2 linked regions of the Priestia megaterium genome follow. The main gene of each other region encodes a partner of the protein of the gene in region 2 in a complex. Links are inferred from orthologs where the notes say so. Each region holds a gene or a part of one and is shown on either strand. Other genes may lie near its edges.

Region 1 (4,063 bases), 4.5 Mb from region 2 along the record:
CAATCTTCTATACTCCTTTAAAAGGTTTTTATGTATATATGTCGAAGAAGTACTGTGAAGTTAGTAATTTCTTCTTGCTCGTATTGTAACATACATATTATTGAACAGAGAAAAGAATGCTTTATTTCTCAAAATCGTCGAAATCTAAGACTATTATATGTAGTTGTCGTAAATTTTAAATTTTTTTTGTTTAATACTTGCAAAAAAAACCCACTTTGTTTTAATATAATAATTGTGTTAGCACTCGTTGAGGTTGAGTGCTAATAAAAATGCAAACATATTATTTGAGGAGGTTGTTTCACTTGTTAAAGCCATTAGGTGATCGCGTAGTGATTGAACTTGTAAAATCTGAGGAAAAAACAGCAAGCGGTATCGTGTTACCGGACAGTGCAAAAGAAAAACCACAAGAGGGTAAAATTGTGGCTGTTGGTACAGGCCGAGTATTAGAAAGCGGTGAGCGTGTAGCTTTAGAAGTAGCTGCAGGCGATCGTATCATCTTCTCAAAATATGCAGGTACTGAAGTGAAATATGAAGGTACTGAATACTTAATTTTACGCGAAAGCGATATTTTAGCTGTAATCGGCTAATTTTAACCACAAACTTATCATACGTAAAAAATAGATTATTAAGAATATCTTGAGGAGGTCAAAGAACATGGCAAAAGACATTAAATTTAGCGAAGAAGCACGTCGCGCAATGCTACGTGGTGTAGATACATTAGCAAATGCGGTAAAAGTAACGCTTGGACCAAAAGGTCGTAACGTTGTATTAGAAAAGAAATTCGGTTCACCGCTTATTACAAATGACGGTGTAACAATTGCAAAAGAAATCGAATTAGAAGACGCATTTGAAAATATGGGTGCTAAATTAGTAGCTGAAGTTGCTAGCAAAACAAACGACGTTGCTGGTGACGGTACAACTACTGCAACAGTTTTAGCGCAAGCAATGATCAGAGAAGGCCTTAAAAACGTAACGGCTGGTGCTAACCCAATGGGTATCCGTAAAGGTATGGAAAAAGCTGTAGCTGTAGCGGTTGAAGAACTAAAAGCAATCTCTAAACCAATTCAAGGTAAAGATTCAATTGCTCAAGTAGCGGCTATCTCAGCGGCTGACGAAGAAGTAGGTCAACTAATCGCTGAAGCAATGGAGCGCGTTGGTAACGACGGCGTTATCACACTTGAAGAGTCAAAAGGTTTCACAACTGAATTAGAAGTGGTAGAAGGTATGCAGTTTGACCGTGGATACGCATCTCCTTACATGGTAACTGATTCAGATAAAATGGAAGCTGTATTAGATGACCCGTACATCTTAATTACAGACAAAAAAATCGGTAACATTCAAGAAATCTTACCGGTATTAGAGCAAGTTGTTCAACAAGGCAAGCCTCTATTAATCATCGCTGAAGACGTAGAAGGCGAAGCTTTAGCAACATTAGTTGTGAACAAACTTCGCGGTACATTTACAGCTGTAGCTGTTAAAGCTCCTGGTTTCGGTGATCGTCGTAAAGCAATGCTACAAGACGTTGCGATCTTAACAGGCGGAGAAGTAATCACTGAAGAGCTTGGTCTTGACCTGAAAACAGCAAGCATCGACCAATTAGGTCGCGCTTCTAAAATTGTTGTAACAAAAGAAAATACAACAGTTGTAAACGGTGCAGGAAACGCAGAAGATATCCTAGCACGCGTAAACCAAATCAAAGCTCAGCTTGAAGAAACAACTTCAGAGTTTGACCGCGAAAAATTACAAGAGCGCTTAGCAAAACTTGCTGGTGGCGTAGCTGTAATTAAAGTTGGTGCGGCAACTGAAACTGAGTTAAAAGAACGTAAATTACGTATTGAAGATGCATTAAACTCTACGCGCGCTGCGGTTGAAGAAGGTATCGTAGCTGGTGGTGGTACTGCATTAGTAAATATCTATAATAAAGTAGCAAGCATCGAAGCTGACGGTGACACCGCTACAGGTATCAACATCGTATTACGTGCGATTGAAGAGCCTGTACGTCAAATCGCTCACAACGCTGGTTTAGAAGGATCCGTAATCGTTGAGCGTCTAAAAGGCGAAGCAGTTGGAACTGGATTTAACGCTGCAACTGGCGAGTGGGTAAATATGCTAGACACTGGTATCGTTGACCCAACAAAAGTAACGCGTTCAGCTCTTCAAAATGCTTCTTCTGTAGCGGCTATGTTCTTAACAACTGAAGCAGTTGTTGCTGACAAGCCAGAAGAAAACGCAGCTCCTGCAATGCCTGACATGGGCGGCATGGGTGGAATGGGCGGCATGATGTAATCACTGCCCTCTCTGAAAAAGCGATCAAGTACTCACTTGGTCGCTTTTTTGCGTGCATTAATATTTTCAGATTTTTTTAAAATTTGTTAAGATAGTACTATGTTTATTGAAAAACATACTAAACTCAAGGCTTAACTGAGTTTTAAGGGGGAGCTTCGTTGATTCAGCTCGATCATATTAATAGTAAATTAAATCAAGTATTAGAAAACATCGATCAAATTGTAATTGGAAAGCGTCATGTATCTACGTTGAGTTTAGTTGCTTTGCTTGCAAAGGGGCATATTTTGCTTGAAGATGTGCCGGGTGTGGGGAAAACGATGCTCGTGAAGGCACTGGCCAAATCGATTGATGCCGAGTTTAAACGAATTCAATTCACGCCTGATTTGCTGCCGTCCGATGTAACAGGTGTTTCTATCTACAGTCCGAAAGACATGGAATTTCATTTTCGTCCAGGTCCTATCATGAGCCACATTGTACTCGCTGATGAGATTAACAGGACTTCTCCTAAAACCCAATCGGCGCTTTTAGAAGCAATGGCTGAGCATCATGTAACAACCGATGGTATCACCCGGGAAATTCCAGCACCTTTTTTTGTGATGGCTACTCAAAATCCTGTTGATTTTGATGGGACCTATCATTTGCCGGAAGCGCAGCTGGATCGTTTTTTATTCAAATTAAGCATGGGGTATCCTACGCAAGAAGAGGAGCTTCAAATTTTAAATGGCGTATCCACCCAGATCAATCTTGAAGATGTCAAACCCGTCATGAGCATTCCAGAATTAGTACAGGCTCAAAAAGCTGTAAGCAGTATTTATGTAGACGATGCGATCAAGCACTATATCATTGAAATCATTCGTAAAACGCGCTCTCATCCACATGTTTCGTTAGGTATTAGTCCTCGTGGAACGGTTTCATTTATGAAGGCCGTTCAAGCATATGCTTTAGTGAAGGGAAGAGATTACTGTCTTCCTGATGATGTTCAAGAGCTTGCTTCGTATGTGTGTGCACATCGATTAACGCTAAGACCTGATACCCAGTACAGCGGCTTAACAGCGAGTGATGTGATGAAGCAAATTATGGCTGTTACGAAAGTACCTGTTAAAAGGTAAGAGGGTACTTTATGAAACAGTATATAAAAGTGATATGGAATAAATGTAGAGACTGGTTCGTTTTATTTTGCATCTTTGCTGCTACGTTTTCTTACGCCATGTTTCAAGGGGGATTTGTCAGCTGGTTTTTATTTTATAGCTTCTTACCTTTTGGGTTATATGCGGTAGCCGTTTTGCTTTATCCGTTAAAGAAATGGAATGTTATTCGTGATGTGAAGCTACAGCCTCGATTCGCTGGAGATCATCTTTCGTATGACATTCACATTACACGCTCCTCGGCTTTTCCTGTTTATATGGCAGCAGTGAAAGAGGAGATTAACTTTTTAGATCAAGAAGAAAGAACAATTTATCCGCTTTTTCAACGAAACGCCGTTATTCCGTATAAAAGATCGTTTGTAGAAAGAGGAGAATATGAATTTTTTACGATTTCGATTGAACTGAGTGATTTATTAGGAATTGTAAAAAAGAAGGCATATTATCCGCTGCAGCAGCGATTTATCGTTTATCCTCAGATTCATGAGATAGATATTCCGTTTCTTTTAGCAGGAATAGAAGAAGGGAAAAATGAAGTTTCGACGGGGAATCAATCTACTACGTTAGTGACAGGCATTAGAGAATATCAGCCGGGTGACCGATTAGGGTCTATTGATTGGAAGGCCACGGCTCGT
Region 2 (5,085 bases):
GTTACTGTTTCGGTATTAGCTAGTTCTCCTTCAAGGGCTGCTTGAACCATAGCTCGAGTGTAACTTAACTTCATTCGTTCGCCTACGCCGTATTCACCGCCGGTCCATCCAGTATTTACAAGGTAGACATTTACATTATGTTCATCGATTTTCTTTCCTAGCATTTCTGCATAAGTTGTTGGAGCAAGAGGTAAGAAAGGCTCACCAAAGCATGTAGAGAAAGTAGCCTGTGGCGATGTTACGCCGCGCTCTGTTCCAGCTAACTTACTAGTGTATCCGCTCAGAAAATGGTACATCGCTTGTTCTTTTGTAAGCTTGCTGATTGGAGGCAAGACGCCGAAGGCATCAGCAGTTAAAAAGACAATAGCTGTAGGGTGCCCAGCAACGCTTGGCAATACCGTATTATCAATAGAGTCAATTGAATAAGCGGCACGAGTATTCTCTGTTAAACTATTATCATTGTAATCTGCTACTTTCGTATTTTGATTTAACACTACATTTTCCAATACGGCGCCGAAGCGAATTGCATTGAAAATTTGCGGTTCTTTTTCTTCGGAAAGCTGAATGCACTTCGCGTAGCACCCTCCTTCAATATTAAATACACCAGAGCTTGACCAACCGTGCTCGTCATCTCCGATTAAACGACGGTTTGCATCAGCAGAAAGCGTTGTTTTACCCGTTCCAGATAAACCAAAGAATAATGCAACGTCACCTTCTTCTCCTACGTTAGCAGAACAGTGCATGGATAGAATATTGTTTTGAGGAAGCAAGAAGTTCATCACTGAGAAAATAGATTTTTTCATTTCACCAGCGTATTCAGTTCCTCCAATTAGCACAATGCGTCGCTCTAATGAAAGAATAATGAAGGTTTCAGAATTCGTCCCGTCTGTTTCAGGATCAGCTTTGAACGTTGGAGCTGCTACAATTGTAAACGGCTTCACGTCATCATTTGTTTTTTGTTTGGCTGAAGGGCGAATGAATAACTGCTGAGCGAATAGGTTGTGCCATGCAAATTCATTAACTACTTGAATTGGTAACTGATACTTTTTATCAGCTCCAGCATATCCATTAAAAACAAAAAGTTCATCCTGCTTCTTTAAGTGGGTTAAGACTTTTTTGTATAGCGCATCGAATCGCTGAGCAGAAATTGGCTGATTGACAGGTCCCCATTCAACCGTTTTTGAAGACACAGCATCGCTTACAATAAATTTATCTAAAGGAGAGCGACCTGTATATTTTCCGGTTTCGACTGACACAGCACCTGTAGAAGTCAGCGTTCCTTCGCGTCGAGCTAGAATTTTTTCAACAAGTTGTGGAACAGATAATTGGTGTTTTGTTGTTTTTAATTGAAGCAAACCATTTAATTCGATAGACATATCAACAGTACTCATGTGCACTACCTTCCTTTTTTAGCTATTATTTATTCATTAATGTTTGAAATTTATAATTAGTATAACACATTTATTTAATTATTCTATACTATTTCACTAAAAATGTTTGTGTCTTATAAAAAAATGTACGTTATACCTATTTTAGACACATGTATATGTGCTAGAAGCGAAAAAAGTGAAGCTATTTCAAGTGAAAGCCTCATTTTGATCTGTCTTATTAACCAAACTTAGTGATGATTCTTAATAAGATGTACTATTTAAGAATTTGAGTATGTTACATTAAAACAGATTCAAACATAAAGAGATGATTTCCATTTGAATGTTGTTGACAGTGAAGCGCTTTTTCATGTATTATATGTCCTTGAACGGATACTCTCTTATCCCGAGCTGGTGGAGGGACAGGCCCTATGAAACCCAGCAACCATCGTCATTTTTTTGTGTAGACGATAAGGTGCTAACCTGATGCAAGGGCACAACCTTGATCGATAAGAGTGAAAGGCTTATGTAGAATTTGATACCTTTCCTCGATACAAGGAAAGGTTTTTTTATATTTTTTAACGTGTAATGAAAATAAGGGAATGAGTACCGTATCACAATGTATCGTATTTATAAGGAGGAAAACTGATGTCAACACAACGTCGTCTGTTCACGTCAGAATCTGTTACAGAGGGACATCCCGATAAAATTTGTGACCAAATTTCTGACTCAATTCTTGATGCTATCCTAGCAAAGGATCCAAATGCTCGTGTTGCTTGTGAAACAAGCGTAACAACTGGTTTAGTTTTAGTAAGTGGTGAAATTACAACTTCTACTTACGTGGATATTCCTAAAACAGTTCGTGAAACAATTAAAGGAATTGGCTATACTCGTGCAAAATACGGATTTGATGCTGAAACTTGTGCAGTATTAACATCTATCGACGAGCAGTCAGCTGATATCGCTGCTGGTGTAGACCAAGCGTTAGAAGCACGTGAAGGTCAAATGTCAGATGAAGAAATCGAAGCAATCGGAGCTGGAGACCAAGGGTTAATGTTTGGTTATGCATGTAACGAAACAAAAGAATTAATGCCTCTTCCAATTTCATTAGCTCATAAACTTGCTCGCCGTCTAACAGAAGTACGTAAAGAAGAAATTCTTCCTTACCTTCGCCCGGATGGTAAAACACAAGTAACAGTTGAATATGATGAAAACAACAAACCTGTTCGCATCGATACAATTGTTATTTCAACTCAGCATCACCCAGAAGTAACGTTAGAGCAAATTCAACGTAACTTAAAAGAATATGTTATTAATCCAGTTGTTCCAAACGAGTTAATTGATGAAAATACAAAGTATTTCATTAACCCAACAGGACGTTTCGTAATCGGCGGTCCTCAAGGAGATGCTGGTTTAACTGGTCGTAAAATTATCGTTGATACTTACGGCGGATATGCTCGTCACGGCGGCGGTGCATTCTCTGGTAAGGACGCAACAAAAGTAGACCGTTCAGCAGCTTATGCAGCTCGTTATGTTGCGAAAAACATTGTAGCAGCTGATCTTGCTGATAAATGTGAAGTACAACTAGCATATGCAATTGGTGTTGCACAACCAGTATCTATTTCAATTGATACATTCGGTACAGGAAAAGTTTCTGAAGAAGTACTAGTAGACGTAGTACGCAAAAACTTTGACCTACGTCCAGCAGGCATCATTAAAATGCTTGATTTACGTCGCCCAATTTATAAGCAAACAGCAGCTTACGGCCACTTTGGTCGTACGGATGTGGAGCTTCCTTGGGAGTTCACAGACAAAGCGGAAGCATTAAAAACTCAAGCTTTAGCTAAATAATAAAAAAATCTCCGTGAAAACGGAGATTTTTTTATGCCCATTGAATACCTTCAGCAGATTTTTCTACGACACCTTCATATTCCGAAAGCAAATGCTGAAAAATAACGTCCCATGATTGAGTAAGAGCATAGTGTCTCGCTGCATGGCCAAAGTGAAGCCGCTGATGCAAATCATCGAGTAAACCTGTAATAGCCGAACTGAATTCTTCTAAGGACTGAGGTTTGCAAAGGTAGCCGTTTCGCCCATGCTGAACCATCTGTTTAACTCCTCCTGCATTTGCTGCCACTACAGGAGTTCCAGAAGCAAGAGACTCCAGTACAACATTTCCGAAGGTTTCTGTTTCTGAAGGAAAAACAAACAAATCAGATGATGAATAGATATGAGCAAGTTGCTTACCTTCAAGAAAGCCTGTAAATGTCATATGCTCAGATGCTTGCTGCTGCATTTGTTCTTTTAAAGGGCCGTCTCCCACAATAACCCAGTGAACTTGATGGCGGATATGATCAGGTAGAGATCGTGCGATTTTTATTAAAAAATCAGCGTTTTTTTCTTTAGCTAATCTTCCTACATACGTTAAAATGTAGGGTTTTTTAATATTATATTTAATACGAATATCAAAGCGGTCATAGTGGGGATGAAATAATTTATGATTTACTCCTCGCGACCAAATAGCTACGTTGTAAAACCCTTGTTCTTCTAGCTGCTGTTTGGTCACTTCAGAGGGAGCGAATATTTTTTGTACAGGTTTATAAAACCATTTCATATATTTTTGCAGTGGTACACGCATTTTTTCAAGTTCATAGTGAGATAAATAATCATCAAAATTGGTATGATAAGAGCCGACAAGAGGAACACCTAATCTTTTCCCGTAATAGGAGCCGCAAAGCCCCATTGTAAAAGGAGTGGCCAAATGAATAATAGAAGGATTGAATTCCTGCAGCTGCTTTTTAATTTTTAGAACGTTTGGCAATGAAAAGCGGCTGTTTGGATAAAGGAAAAACGGCATGCTGGGCGAACGGTGAACATACGTTGAAAATGACTGGTCATGAGCAAATTCAGGAGCAAATACCTGGATGGGAATTTGCTTTGATTTGACATACTGAGTAAATTGATAAAGTGTTTTAGCAGCTCCGTTAACTTCTGGAGCAAATGTATCCGTAAATAAAGCAATTCTCATTAGTACTCCTCCTATCAATTAAGTTAAAAATATGTTCAGTGAAACAGCACCTGAAAAGATGCCCAGCATCAGGCCTACGATGACATCCGTCGGATAGTGCAGACCGAGATAAATTCTTGAAATTCCTACCGTTACTGCAAGAGGCAAAAGAACGGCAGCGAAGGCTGGATAAACAATCATAAGAGGGGTAACCAACGAAAAAATAGCTGTTGTATGCCCAGATGGAAATGAATGATCTTTTAATGGATTTTCTAATACTTTTGTATGTTTTAATTGAATATAAGGTCGTTTTCTCGGATATAGTTTTTTAGCCATGGCGACAGGAATATGACTAACGGCTAGAGAAAACGCACAAGCGTAAGCGACGGATGAAGGATGCAGAAATAGCAGCAAGCACGCTATCACAATGGTAAACGCGGCTCCGCCGGCGTGAGTTAGTAAACGTAAAAATCTATTTAAGTGCTTTCGATCAAAATGTTGGTTTACGCTTTTGAATAATCGGCATTCGGCATCGTATACATACTGAATTAACTTGGCTTTCATAGAGTCGCTCCCTTTTCAATAAATACGTCTTTATTATTCAGTTTAATCTTTAATTGTGGAGGCAGTACTAAAACGATGTAAATTAATATGGAAATTTCTTTACAATTGTGGAGAGAATAGAACATGATTGGAGAGTTTGTGGAGATA

What was found. Proteins that work in one complex are often made in the same cells at the same time.
Region 1: the proteins of metK (region 2) and groL are in contact, whole or in part, in a cryo-EM structure (PDB 8P4O), measured with the Escherichia coli proteins. The link is inferred for Priestia megaterium from one-to-one orthologs.

Annotation. Positions count from the first base shown.
Region 1 is NZ_CP085442.1:223,721-227,783, forward strand. Bases 1-2,970 are described here. They hold groL (chaperonin GroEL), read left to right. Parts: upstream 1-654; coding sequence 655-2,286; downstream 2,287-2,970. Other genes in these bases: LIS78_RS01325 (CPBP family intramembrane glutamic endopeptidase), read right to left, coding at 1-3; groES (co-chaperone GroES), read left to right, coding at 303-587; LIS78_RS01340 (AAA family ATPase), read left to right, coding at 2,445-2,970. Outside these bases: more of LIS78_RS01340, read left to right, coding at 2,971-3,395; LIS78_RS01345 (DUF58 domain-containing protein), read left to right, coding at 3,407-4,063.
Region 2 is NZ_CP085442.1:4,746,349-4,751,433, reverse strand. What follows is about bases 1,219-4,116. They hold metK (methionine adenosyltransferase), read left to right. Parts: upstream 1,219-2,015; coding sequence 2,016-3,218; downstream 3,219-4,116. Other genes in these bases: LIS78_RS24590 (glycosyltransferase family 4 protein), read right to left, coding at 3,250-4,116; pckA (phosphoenolpyruvate carboxykinase (ATP)), read right to left, coding at 1,219-1,391. Also shown: more of pckA, read right to left, coding at 1-1,218; more of LIS78_RS24590, read right to left, coding at 4,117-4,395; LIS78_RS24585 (phosphatase PAP2 family protein), read right to left, coding at 4,414-4,938. UniProt on the Escherichia coli protein: Catalyzes the formation of S-adenosylmethionine (AdoMet) from methionine and ATP.